2 regions of the Pseudomonas sp. DCB_BI genome follow, and region 1 is predicted to be linked to the other one. Evidence: predicted binding sites of a transcription regulator. Region 1 holds the regulator's gene; the other holds the start of a gene.
What was found. Region 1 encodes FliA, which starts transcription of late flagellar genes. Its sites were predicted from a motif close to CTAAAGTTTNNNNNNNNNNNGCCGNTAA; they were not measured.
Positions count from the first base shown of each region.

Region 1 (6,284 bases):
CAGCTTCGGCTCCGCCCGGTTCTGCCAGGCGCGACAACGCCGCCAGCAGCTCGGGGGTGGCCGGAGTGACTTCGGTGCGCTCGCGCACCTGGCCAAACATGCTGTTGACGGTATCCAGTGCTTCAAGCACCACGTCCATCAGTTCCGCGTCGACCCGGCGCTCACCTTTGCGCAGGACGTCGAAGACGTTCTCGGCGATGTGGCAGCACTCCACCAGCTCGTTCAGCTGAAGGAAGCCGGCGCCCCCTTTTACAGTGTGGAAACCGCGAAAGATCGCATTGAGCAGGTCGGCATCGTCGGGCCGGCTTTCCAGCTCGACCAGTTGCTCGGACAGTTGCTCAAGAATTTCGCCGGCTTCTACCAGGAAATCCTGGAGGATTTCTTCATCGGCGCCGAAGCTCATCAAACGTGCTCCTTAAAAACCCAGGCTGGACAGCAAATCGTCGACATCGTCCTGACCGGACACGACGTCTTCACGCTTATCGGCATGAATCTGCGGACCTTCACCCCGAGTCGGATGTTTTTCTCGATCTTTTTCTGCGCGCAATTGATCGTGGTCATGCTGGATGCCCGCAAAGCGGTCCACCTGGCTGGCCATCAGCACCAGTTTGAGCAGGTTGCTTTCCACATCGGTCACCAAACTGGTGACGCGCTTGATCACCTGGCCGGTCAGGTCCTGATAGTCCTGGGCCAGCAAGATGTCGTTGAGGTGGCCGGCCACCTTGCGGTTGCCTTCGGCACTGTGCGTCAGAAAACTGTCGACACGCTTGACCAGGTCACGGAACTCCGGCGCAGCCACTTCGCGGCGCATGAAGCGTTGCCAGTCGGCGCTCAAGGCCTTGGCCTCGCTGGCCAGCTCGTTGAGCACCGGGGTGCTTTCCTCGACCAGGTCCATGGTGCGGTTGGCCGCGCCCTCGGTGAGCTTGACCACGTATGACAGACGTTCGGTGGCGTCGGTAATCTGCGACACCTCCTCGGCCTGCGGCATGGTCGGGTCGATCTGGAAACTGACAATGGCACTGTGCAGCTCGCGGGTCAGCTTGCCGACTTCCTGGTACAGGCCGCGATCACGGGTCTGGTTCAGCTCGTGAATCAGCTGCACCGCCTCGCCGAAACGGCCCCGCTCCAGGCTTTCTACCAACTCCTGGGCATGCTTCTTCAGGGTCGATTCGAACTCGCCCAAAGAGTTTTGTGATGAATCCATGGCGCGCCCCCTGACGTGACTCAGCCGTTGACGCGTTCGAAGATCTTCTCGATCTTTTCTTTGAGCACCTGGGCAGTGAACGGCTTGACCACATAACCGTTGACGCCCGCCTGGGCCGCTTCAATGATCTGGTCGCGCTTGGCTTCGGCGGTCACCATCAGCACCGGCATGCTTTTCAGCTTGTCGCTGGCACGCACTTTACGCAGCAGGTCGATACCGGACATGCCGGGCATGTTCCAGTCGGTCACCAGGAAGTCGTAATGGCCGTTTTCCAGCATCGGCAGTGCCGTAGTGCCGTCGTCAGCCTCGTCGGTGTTGGTGAAGCCCAGGTCACGCAACAGGTTCTTGATGATCCGCCGCATCGTCGAGAAGTCGTCAACGATGAGGATTTTCATGTCTTTGTTCAAGTAGACCTCCAAGCAGTCTCAAACGCGCTCGGCCCCCGAGCGCGCGCATTCATTCAATTCGGTACAACATGGAAAACGACTGCAACGAACCCGGGCTCAACGCGCCCGCCATTCCCCCAGGCGGCTGCGCAGGCGCGCGGCACATTGGCTGTGCAACTGGCTGACCCGCGACTCGCTGACCCCCAGCACCTCACCGATTTCCTTGAGGTTCAGCTCTTCGTCGTAGTACAGCGCCAACACCAGGCGCTCACGCTCCGGCAGGTTGGCGATGGCCTCGGCCAGGGCAATCTGGAAGCGCTCATCCTCAAGGCCGCGCGCAGGTTCCACCTGCCCACTGGCGCCATCCTCATGCAGGCCTTCGTGCTCGCCGTCCTGCAACAGGTCGTCGAAGCTGAACAGCCGGCTGCCCAGGGTGTCGTTCAAAATCCCGTAGTAATCATCGAGACTCAATTGGAGTTCGGCAGCAACTTCATGATCTTTAGCGTCACGGCCTGTTCTGGCTTCGACCGCACGCATCGCGTCGCTGACCATGCGGGTGTTGCGGTGCACCGAACGCGGCGCCCAGTCGCCCTTGCGCACCTCGTCGAGCATGGCCCCGCGAATGCGGATGCCGGCGTAGGTTTCAAAGCTGGCGCCCTTGCTGGCGTCGTATTTGTTGGCCACTTCCAGCAGGCCGATCATGCCGGCCTGGATCAGGTCCTCGACCTGCACGTTGGCCGGCAAGCGTGCCAGCAGGTGGTAGGCAATGCGCTTGACCAGCGGCGCATAGCGCTCGATCAGCTCGTACTGGGCATCTTTCGCTGCCCGGCTGTACATCTTGAAGCCGCTGGCGTTCATAGCACGGGTCCCGCGCTGGTGGGTTGCACCAGGCGCTCGACGAAGAACTCCAGATGCCCACGCGGGTTGGCGGGCAGCGGCCAGCTGTCGACCTTCTGGGCAATCGCCTTGAAGGCCAGCGCGCACTTGGAGCGAGGGAAGGCTTCGTAGACGGCGCGCTGCTTCTGTACTGCCTTGCGCACGCACTCGTCGTAGGGCACGGCACCCACGTACTGCAGGGCAACGTCAAGGAAGCGGTCGGTGACCTTGGTCAGCTTGGCGAACAGGTTGCGCCCTTCCTGCGGGCTTTGCGCCATGTTGGCCAGCACGCGGAAACGGTTCATGCCGTAGTCGCGGTTGAGCAGCTTGATCAGCGCGTAGGCGTCGGTGATCGAAGTGGGTTCGTCGCACACCACCAGCAGCACTTCCTGGGCCGCGCGGACAAAGCTGACCACCGAATCACCGATACCCGCAGCGGTATCGATCACCAGCACGTCGAGGTTGTCGCCGATTTCGCTGAACGCCTGGATCAACCCGGCATGCTGGGCCGGAGCCAGGTGCACCATGCTCTGGGTACCCGATGCCGCCGGCACGATGCGCACACCGCCGGGCCCCTGCAGCATCACGTCACGCAGCTCGCAGCGCCCCTCGATGACATCGGCCAGGGTGCGTTTGGGGGTCAGGCCCAGCAACACGTCGACATTGGCCAGGCCCAGGTCGGCGTCCAGCAACATGACCCTGCGGCCGAGCTCGGCCAGCGCCAGGGACAGGTTCACTGAAACGTTAGTCTTGCCGACGCCACCTTTGCCACCGGTCACGGCGATCACCTGTACGGGATGCATGCTACCCATGTCTGTTCTTTACCTTGTCTCGCTGGGACTCAGGCCACACGTAGGGCAATTCTGCGTACCCCTTGGCATAGCTACTTTGCACACACTTCATGGTCAACCCGCTCGCCGTGGGTTGTGGTAGAGATCAGCGAACATGTCGGCCATGGCCTCTTCGCTGGGCTCGTCCTGCTGCTGCACGTTCACCGCCCGGCTGACCAGCTGGTGGCCCCGCGGCAGGTGCAGGTCGTCAGGAATGCGCGGGCCGTCGGTAAGGTAAGCCACGGGCAATTCATGACTGATGGCAAGGCTCAGCACATCGCCAAGGCTTGCCGTTTCATCGAGTTTGGTCAGGATGCAGCCGGCCAGGCCACAGCGCTTGTAGCTGTGGTAGGCGGCGGTCAGCACCTGCTTCTGGCTGGTGGTGGCCAGCACCAGATAGTTCTTCGCGGCAATGCCACGCCCGGCCAAGGTTTCCAGCTGCATGCGCAGAGCTGGGTCGCTGGCCTGCAGGCCGGCGGTATCGATCAGCACGACGCGCTTGCGCAGCAGCGGCTCCAGCGCGGCCGCCAGCGACTGGCCCGGGTCGACGTAGGTCACCGGCACATTGAGGATGCGGCCCAGGGTCTTGAGCTGCTCCTGGGCACCGATGCGAAAGCTGTCCATGCTCACCAGCGCCAGGTTGTGCGCGCCGTACTTGAGCACGTAGCGCGCAGCCAGCTTGGCCAGGGTGGTGGTCTTGCCCATGCCGGCCGGGCCGACCATGGCAATCACGCCGCCCTCTTCGATCGGCTCGATCTCCGGTATTTCGATCATCCGCGCCAGGTGGGCCAACAGCATCCGCCAGCCCTGGCGGGGCTCCTCGATCTCGGCGGTCAGCTCCAGCAGCTCGCGGGCAATCGGCCCGGAAAGGCCGATGCGCTGCAAGCGGCGCCACAGGTTGGCCTGCTGCGGCTTGCTGCCCTGCAGCTGATTCCAGGCCAGCGAGCCCAGTTGCACTTCCAGCAGTTCGCGCAGGCCCGACAGCTCGGAACGCATGGCATCGAACAGGCGCGGGTCGACCGGTGCAGCCGTTGCTGCAGCCGGCGCTTCGGGGGTCTCGACGTGCGGCTCGATCAACGGCTCGGCGGCGGTCAGCGACTGGCCGGCGAACAATTGGCGGTTGTTGTCGCTGCTGTCCTGACGGTGGTCCAGCTCGGCCTGGACAGTGGCGATGCGCGTGTGGGTCTTGCGCAGCTCCTCTTCCAGCTCAGCGTTGGGCACCCGCGGGGCCAGGGCGGACAGCTTGTAGTCCAGCGCGGCCGTCAGTTCGACACCACCGGCAATGCGGCGGTTGCCAATGATCGCGGCATCGGCGCCCAGCTCGTCCCGGACCAGCTTCATGGCCTGACGCATATCGGCGGCGAAAAATCGCTTAACTTGCATTATCCACTACCTCAGCCGTTAGGGCCCACGGTGGCAACGATGGTGACTTGCTTGTTGTCCGGTATTTCCTGATACGCCAGAACATGCAAATTCGGTACAGCCAGGCGACCGAAACGCGACAACATGGCGCGGATCGGGCCGGCGACCAGCAGGATGGCCGGCTGGCCCTGCATCTCCTGGCGCTGGGCCGCTTCGATCAGCGAGCGTTGCAGCTTCTCGGCCATGCTAGGCTCAAGAAGAACACCATCTTCCTGACCCTGCCCGGCCCTCTGCAGACTATTGAGCAAAATCTGTTCCAACCTTGGCTCCAGGGTGATCACTGGGAGCTCGGACTCAATGCCGACAATGCTTTGCACGATGGCGCGACACAATCCGACGCGCACCAGCGCCACCAGCGCGGCGGTATCTTGACTCTTGCCTGCGTTGTTCGCGATGGCCTCGGCAATACTGCGAATATCGCGCACTGGCACCTGTTCCGACAACAGGGCTTGCAAGACCTTGAGCAGGCCCGACAAGGAAATGACACCCGGCACCAGCTCTTCTGCCAGCTTCGGCGATGCCTTGGCCAGCACCTGCAGCAGTTGCTGGACTTCCTCGTGGCCGATCAGCTCGTGGCAGTGCTTCTGCAGGATCTGGTTAAGGTGAGTAGCCACTACGGTACTGGCGTCGACCACCGTGTAGCCCAGCGACTGGGCCTGCGAGCGCTGACCGACGTCGATCCACACCGCCTCCAGGCCAAACGCCGGGTCGCGCGCGGCTATGCCGTTGAGGGTGCCGAACACCTGCCCCGGGTTGATCGCCAGTTCGCGGTCCGGGTAGATCTCGGCTTCAGCCAGGATCACCCCCATCAGCGTCAGGCGGTAAGCACTGGGCTGCAGGTCGAGGTTGTCGCGAATATGCACGGTAGGCATGAGGAAGCCAAGGTCCTGTGACAGCTTCTTGCGCACACCCTTGATCCGCGCCAGCAGTTGACCACCCTGGTTGCGGTCGACCAGCGGGATCAGCCGGTAGCCAACTTCAAGGCCGATCATGTCGATCGGGGTCACGTCGTCCCAGCCCAGCTCCTTGGTTTCCAGCGCGCGCTGTGGCGAGGGCAGCAGGTCCTGCTGGCGCTGCGCCTCTTCCTGGGCCTTGACCTTGACCTGTTGTTGCTTCTTCCACACCAGGTAGGCGCCGCCACCGGCCAGCAGGCCGAGGCTGATGAACGCCACGTGCGGCATGCCGGGTACCAGGCCCATGACGATCATCAGCGCACCCGACACCGCCAGCGCCTTGGGCGAGTCGAACATCTGCCGGTTGATCAGCTTGCCCATGTCCTCGGAGCCCGAGGCACGGGTGACCATGATCGCCGCGGCGGTGGACAGCAGCAGTGATGGCAATTGCGCCACCAAACCGTCACCGATGGTCAGCAAGGCGTACACCCTGCCAGCATCGCCGAAGCTCATGCCGTGTTGCAGCATGCCGATCAGCATGCCACCGATCAGGTTGATGAACAGGATCAGCAGGCCGGCGATGGCGTCACCGCGGACGAACTTGCTGGCACCGTCCATCGACCCGTAGAACTCGGCCTCCTGGGCCACCTCGGCACGGCGGTGCTTGGCCTGC
Region 1 is NZ_JAPFCG010000002.1:332,909-339,192, reverse strand. Features, by position in the region: gene OO258_RS03885 (chemotaxis protein CheA) at 1-403, opposite strand, end outside; gene OO258_RS03880 (protein phosphatase CheZ) at 416-1,204, opposite strand; gene OO258_RS03875 (chemotaxis response regulator CheY) at 1,225-1,599, opposite strand; gene fliA (RNA polymerase sigma factor FliA) at 1,708-2,448, opposite strand; gene fleN (flagellar synthesis regulator FleN) at 2,445-3,278, opposite strand; gene flhF (flagellar biosynthesis protein FlhF) at 3,372-4,679, opposite strand; gene flhA (flagellar biosynthesis protein FlhA) at 4,691-6,284, opposite strand, start outside.

Region 2 (6,284 bases), on a different contig from region 1:
AACCTGTATGACTACGGCATGCCGCTGGACAAGGCCGTGGCGGCGCAGCGCGTGCATCACCAGTTGCTGCCCAAGGACACCATCTACTTTGACAGCTATGCCCCGCTGACCGGGCCGGTGGCTGATGAGTTGAAGACGATGGGCTACGTGCTGGAAGACCAGGGTTGGGAGATGGGCGATATCCAGGCGATCCGGGTGGAGGGTGCGAAGCTGGAGACCGCTTCCGATCCACGTGGGCGTGGGGTGGGGATGATCGTCAAGTAATACCTGTCAGCACGCCGGGAGGGCCTTGCTCTCCTGGCGCGACACAAGGCCGCCTCCCCAAAGACCGGCGTACGTCGATCAATGGGGTAGCGGACTTGTGTCGGGACAGCGCCGAAGGTCAGACGCGGAACTGACTGACCAGCATCTGCAACTGCCCACCCAACCGTGCCAGCTCAACACTCGATGCTGCTGTCTCGTCGCTGGCCGCTGCGGTCTGCTCCGACACATCCCGCACATTCAGGATGCTGCGGCTGATTTCTTCAGCCACCGCACTCTGCTGCTCCGCCGCCGCAGCAATCTGCTGGTTCATCGACTGGATGCCCGAAACCGTACTGGTGATGTTTTCCAACGAGGCGCCGGCCTTGCGTGCCAGCTCGACGCTGCTGTCGGTCAAGGTACGGCTGCCCTGCATGGCGTTCGCCACTTGCTGAGTACCCTGCTGCAGGCTGGCAATCAGCTCTTCGATCTCTTCGGTGGACTTCTGCGTGCGCTGGGCCAGGCCACGCACTTCGTCGGCGACCACGGCAAAACCACGCCCGGCCTCGCCAGCACGTGCCGCCTCGATCGCCGCATTGAGCGCCAGCAGGTTGGTCTGTTCGGCTACCGACTTGATCACGTCCATCACGCTGCCGATTTTCTGGCTTTCCTGCTGCAGCAGGTTCATGGCCTCGGTGGAACGATGCATGTCCTCGGCCAGGCGCTCGATCTGGCCAATCGCTTCACCCACCACGCGGTCGCCAGCGCGGGCTTCGTCGTCGGCATTGGTGGCGGCATGCGAGGCCTGCTCGGCGTTGCGCGCAACCTCCTGAACGGTGGCGGCCATTTCGTGCATGGCGGTGGCCACCTGGTCGGTCTCAACCTTCTGGCTGTTGGCGCCGGCACTGGTCTGTTCAGTGACCGCCGACAGCTCTTCGGCAGCGCTGGCGATCTGCGTGACGCCATCACGGATGCCACTGATCAGCTCGCGCAGGGTCGTGCCCATGCGCGCGATGCCTTGTTGCAGCACACCCAGTTCATCGCGGCGGGTGACGCGCAGGTGCTGGGTGAGGTCGCCGCTGGCGATCTTCTCCACCGCCACCAGGGTGTCGTGCAGCGGGCGGGTGATCTGACGGGTAATCAGCACCGCTGCCAGCACGCCGACCAGCAGCGCCAGTAGCGTGGCGATGGCCTGCAGGCTGCGAGCCTGGCTGCTCTCGATGTCGCGGCGCTCCAGCTGGATCTTGTACAGCGCATCGCTGCGCTTGACGATATCGGCACCCTGCACGGTCATTTCGGCGCGTGAGGTGGTGATGTTGGCAACCGCGTCGCGGAACTGGCTAACGGCGTTGCGGTAGGCCAGCACCGCGCTTTCGAACTGTTGCAGGCGAGCCTCTTCGGTGGGCAGCTGGCGCTTGAGGTTGTCGATATCGGCCAGTGCGGCGTCCAGCTGGCGCAGAGCGGCTTGCTCGTTGGCGGCACTGTTGTCGGCAATATAGCCACGCACGTCGATGCGCACCTGCAGCAGTTGCTGGCGGGCCTTGCTGATCAACTGGTACTGGGCCAGGCGCGTGCTGTCGGCTTCTGGGCGCGCCATTACTTCCTGACTGAGCACGTCCATGGCCTGGTCGGCGCGGGAGGCTGAGCTGTCCATGGCTGTACGTGCGGAGCGGGTAGCGTCGTAGCCTTGGCGCATCTTGTTCAGCGACAACTTGTAGGCGCTGATGGTCTCGCCCAGTTCCCCCAGCAGCTTGACGTTTTCCGGGCTCTTGAAGGTGCTGGCCAGGTAGGCCTGTTGCTTGCTGAAGGCGTCCAGCTTGGCTTGGGTGTTGGCGGCTGCAGCATCGTCGCCGTTGGCGATCATGTACTGCAGGCGCGCGATGCGCAGGTCGGTGAGGTCCTTGTTCAGCTGGCCAATGTCACCCATCCAGTTGCTGCGATCGATCAGGCTGCCGAGGCTGGTCCAGCCGGTCAGGGCCAGCAGGCCGGTAAGGACCAGCACCAGGCCGAAGCCCAGGCCGAGTTTGAGGTTGACGCTGATGTTGGCGAACCAGCTGTTCATGCACGCTCTCCAGAAGTAGTTTTCGCTCGCTTGATCTTCGATCGCCAGGCGTTGTTGTTCTGGGTGCCCGCTGACTCGTGCAGGGGTTATCGGCAATGAATGCGGAAGCTGAAACGCTTTTTCAGCAAAATATGAGGGAGCGCTCTGGCGCGGGCGCTGTGGGAGCGGGTCTACCCGCGAAGCAGGCGACGCGGTAGATGGCACCGGCTTTGCCGTTGTTCGCGGCTACCGCCGTTCCTGAAGCGACCGCGTCAGCCTGTCGGGCCGGGTATCAGAGGTTGCGCGAACTGAAAGTATCGCAGCTGTTCACCTCACCTTGGGCAAACCCGGCCTTGAACCAGCGCACCCGCTGCGCCGAGGTGCCATGGGTGAACGAGTCCGGTACCACGCGGCCACGGCCTTGCTGTTGAAGGCGGTCATCGCCAATGGCATTGGCTGCGTTCAGTGCCTCCTCGACATCACCTGGCTCCAGCCAGTTCAGGCGCTTCTGTGCCTGGTAGGCCCATACCCCGGCCAGGCAGTCGGCCTGCAGTTCCTGGCGCACCAGCAACCCGTTGTCACCCTCCATGCGCTGACCGCTGCGCCGGGCGGCATCGACCTTGGCCGAAACACCCAACAAGGTCTGCACGTGGTGGCCGATTTCGTGGGCGATCACGTAAGCCTGGGCGAAGTCACCAGCTGCCGCAAAGCGGGTTTCCATTTCGCGGAAGAACGACATGTCGAGGTAAACCCGCTGGTCCGCCGGGCAGTAGAACGGCCCCACCGCCGCCGATGCAAAGCCACAGGCAGAATTGACCTGGCCACTGAACAGTACCAGTTTAGGGTCGCGGTATTGCTTACCGGCTTCAGCGAACAGCGCTTTCCAGGTGTCCTCGGTATCGCCCAGGACCGAGGCAACGAACTCGGCTTGCTGGTCATTTGCCGGCGGCGCCTTGCCGCCCGCACCACTGGGCGCCGTCTGCTGTTGTTGCTGCTCCATCTGGCCGGTGAGCTGGCCAAGAATCTGCAACGGGTCCTGCCCGGTGAGCCAGCCGATGCCGACAATCAGCAGTATTGCCCCGAGGCCCAGCCCCTTGCCGCCGCCGAAACGCATGCCGCCGCCACCGCCACCTTCGCCTCGGGCATCGACCACGTTGTCGCTGCGTCGGCCTTTTCGCCATTCCATGAATGCTCTCCGGAGCGTGAAACAAGTAGACAAGATTAGTCCACGACTGCGCCTGGTGTCAGACCAAGGTGTTAACCCATAACCAAATGGTTATGTTTAAAGCAGCTCAATTCAATATTCATCGCGCGCGACATGCTCGAAACTGCAAGTCCGCCTGCCACGCCCAGGCGTTCTCATAATTCCAAGAGAGGAAACCGGCATGCCCGCCCAGGACAACAGCCGCTTCGTGATCCGTGATCGCAACTGGCACCCTAAAGCCCTTACGCCTGACTACAAGACGTCCATTGCCCGCTCGCCGCGCCAGGCACTGGTCAGCATTCCACAGTCGATCAGTGAAACCACTGGTCCGGACTTTTCCCACCTGGGCTTCGGCGCCCACGACCATGACTTGCTGCTGAACTTCAACAACGGTGGCCTGCCGATCGGTGAGCGCATCATCGTTGCCGGCCGCGTCGTCGACCAGTACGGCAAGCCTGTGCCGAATACCCTGGTAGAGATGTGGCAAGCCAACGCCGGCGGCCGCTATCGCCACAAGAACGACCGCTACCTGGCACCGCTGGACCCGAACTTCGGTGGCGTCGGCCGCTGCTTGACCGACCGTGATGGCTACTACAGCTTCCGCACCATCAAGCCGGGCCCGTACCCATGGCGCAATGGCCCGAACGATTGGCGCCCGGCGCACATCCACTTCGCCATCAGCGGCCCGTCGATTGCCACCAAGCTGATCACCCAGCTGTATTTCGAAGGTGACCCCCTCATCCCGATGTGCCCGATCGTCAAGTCGATCGCCAACCCTGAAGCCGTGCAGCAGTTGATCGCCAAGCTCGACATGAGCAACGCCAACCCGATGGACTGCCTGGCCTACCGCTTCGACATCGTGCTGCGCGGCCAGCGCAAGACCCACTTCGAAAACTGCTGAGGACCCCGCCATGCCAATCGAACTGCTGCCGGAAACCCCTTCGCAGACCGCCGGCCCCTACGTGCACATCGGCCTGGCCCTGGAAGCGGCCGGCAACCCAACCCGCGACCAGGAAATCTGGAACCGCCTGGCCAAGCCGGACGCGCCGGGCGAGCATATTCTGCTGCTCGGCCAGGTATACGACGGTAACGGTCACCTGGTGCGCGACTCGTTCCTGGAAGTGTGGCAAGCCGATGCCAATGGCGAGTACCAGGATGCCTACAACCTGGAAAACGCCTTCAACAGCTTTGGCCGCACCGCCACCACCTTCGATGCCGGCGAATGGACCCTGCACACGGTCAAGCCGGGTGTGGTGAACAACGCCGCTGGCGTGCCGATGGCGCCGCACATCAACATCAGCCTGTTCGCGCGGGGGATCAACATCCACCTGCACACGCGCCTGTATTTCGATGATGAGGCCCAGGCCAATGCCAAGTGCCCGGTGCTCAACCTGATCGAGCAGCCGCAGCGCCGCGAGACGCTGATTGCCAAGCGTTGCGAAGTGGACGGGAAGACGGCGTATCGCTTCGATATCCGTATTCAGGGGGAAGGGGAGACGGTGTTCTTCGACTTCTGAATTAACGCCTGGGGCTGCAACGCAGCCCCAGCGATCCGACGATCAGCGCCGAACCAGCAGCACCCCACTCTCCATGTGATGGGTATACGGGAACTGGTCAAACAACGCGCAACGCTCGATGCGGTGGGTATCTTGCAACTGGGCAATGTTCGCCGCCAGTGTTTCGGGGTTGCACGAGATGTACAGGATCCGCTCGAAACGCCGGGTCAGCTCACAGGTATCCGGATCCATCCCGGCCCGGGGTGGGTCGACGAACACGGTACCGAACTGATAGCGCTTCAGGTCGATGCCTTCCAGGCGACGGAACGGTCGCACCTCATTCAGCGCCTGGGTCAGCTCCTCTGCCGACAAACGCACCAGCCGCACGTTATCCACAGCGTTCTCGTCGAGGTTGCTCAGCGCAGCATTGACTGACGTCTTGCTGATCTCGGTCGCCAGTACCTGACGCACGCGAGTGGCCAGCGGCAGGGTGAAGTTGCCATTGCCGCAATACAGCTCCAGCAGGTCATCCTCACGCTCGCCCATCGCCTCGAAGGCCCAGCTGAGCATCTTCTGGTTCACCGCACCGTTGGGCTGGGTGAATGCGCCTTCCGGCTGGCGATAGCTGAACACACGGCCGGCCACGTCGAGTTTTTCCACCGCATAGTCTCGGCCGATCACCAGGCGCTTGCCCTTGGAGCGGCCAATGATGCTCACGCTCAGGTCCTCGGCCAATTGCCGCGCCGCCACTTCCCAGGCCTCGTCCAGCGGGCGGTGGTAGCACAGGGTGACCATGGCATCGCCAGCCAGGGTGGTAAGGAACTCCACCTGGAACAGGCGGTTGCCCAGCGCTTCGCTAGCCTGCCAGGCCGCCTTCAGGCGTGGCATCAACTCATTGATGCGCTGGCTGGCGATTGGGAAGTCTTCGATCAGGATTGCCTTGTGCTTCTCGCCCGGGGCAAACATGGCGTAGTGGCGTTTGCCGTCCTCGCGCCACAGGCGGAACTCGGCGCGCAGGCGGTAGTGCTCGCGCGGCGAGTCGAAAACAGCCGGCTCCGGCGCGCCAAACGGCGCCAGCAGCTCGCGCAGCCGGGCCACCTTGGCGTCCAGCTGGGTGGCGTAGGAGGAGGGGTCGAAAGCAGCACTCATGCGTTGAACCAGCCCAGCTTGATGACGAACAGGATGGAAAGGATCACCAGCGCCGGGTTCAGGTCGCGGTGGCGGCCCGAAATCAGCTTGACGGCAGTCCAGGAGATGAAGCCGAAGGCGATGCCGTTGGCGATCGAGTAGGTCAGCGGCATGG
Region 2 is NZ_JAPFCG010000020.1:23,138-29,421, forward strand. Features, by position in the region: gene ggt (gamma-glutamyltransferase) at 1-264, shown strand, start outside; gene OO258_RS20745 (methyl-accepting chemotaxis protein) at 383-2,302, opposite strand; gene OO258_RS20750 (neutral zinc metallopeptidase) at 2,574-3,467, opposite strand; gene pcaH (protocatechuate 3,4-dioxygenase subunit beta) at 3,667-4,386, shown strand; gene pcaG (protocatechuate 3,4-dioxygenase subunit alpha) at 4,397-5,002, shown strand; gene trmA (tRNA (uridine(54)-C5)-methyltransferase TrmA) at 5,045-6,130, opposite strand; gene OO258_RS20770 (NCS2 family permease) at 6,127-6,284, opposite strand, start outside.
Region 2: the regulator FliA is predicted to act here: its motif matches at 2,389-2,416, upstream of OO258_RS20745 (methyl-accepting chemotaxis protein).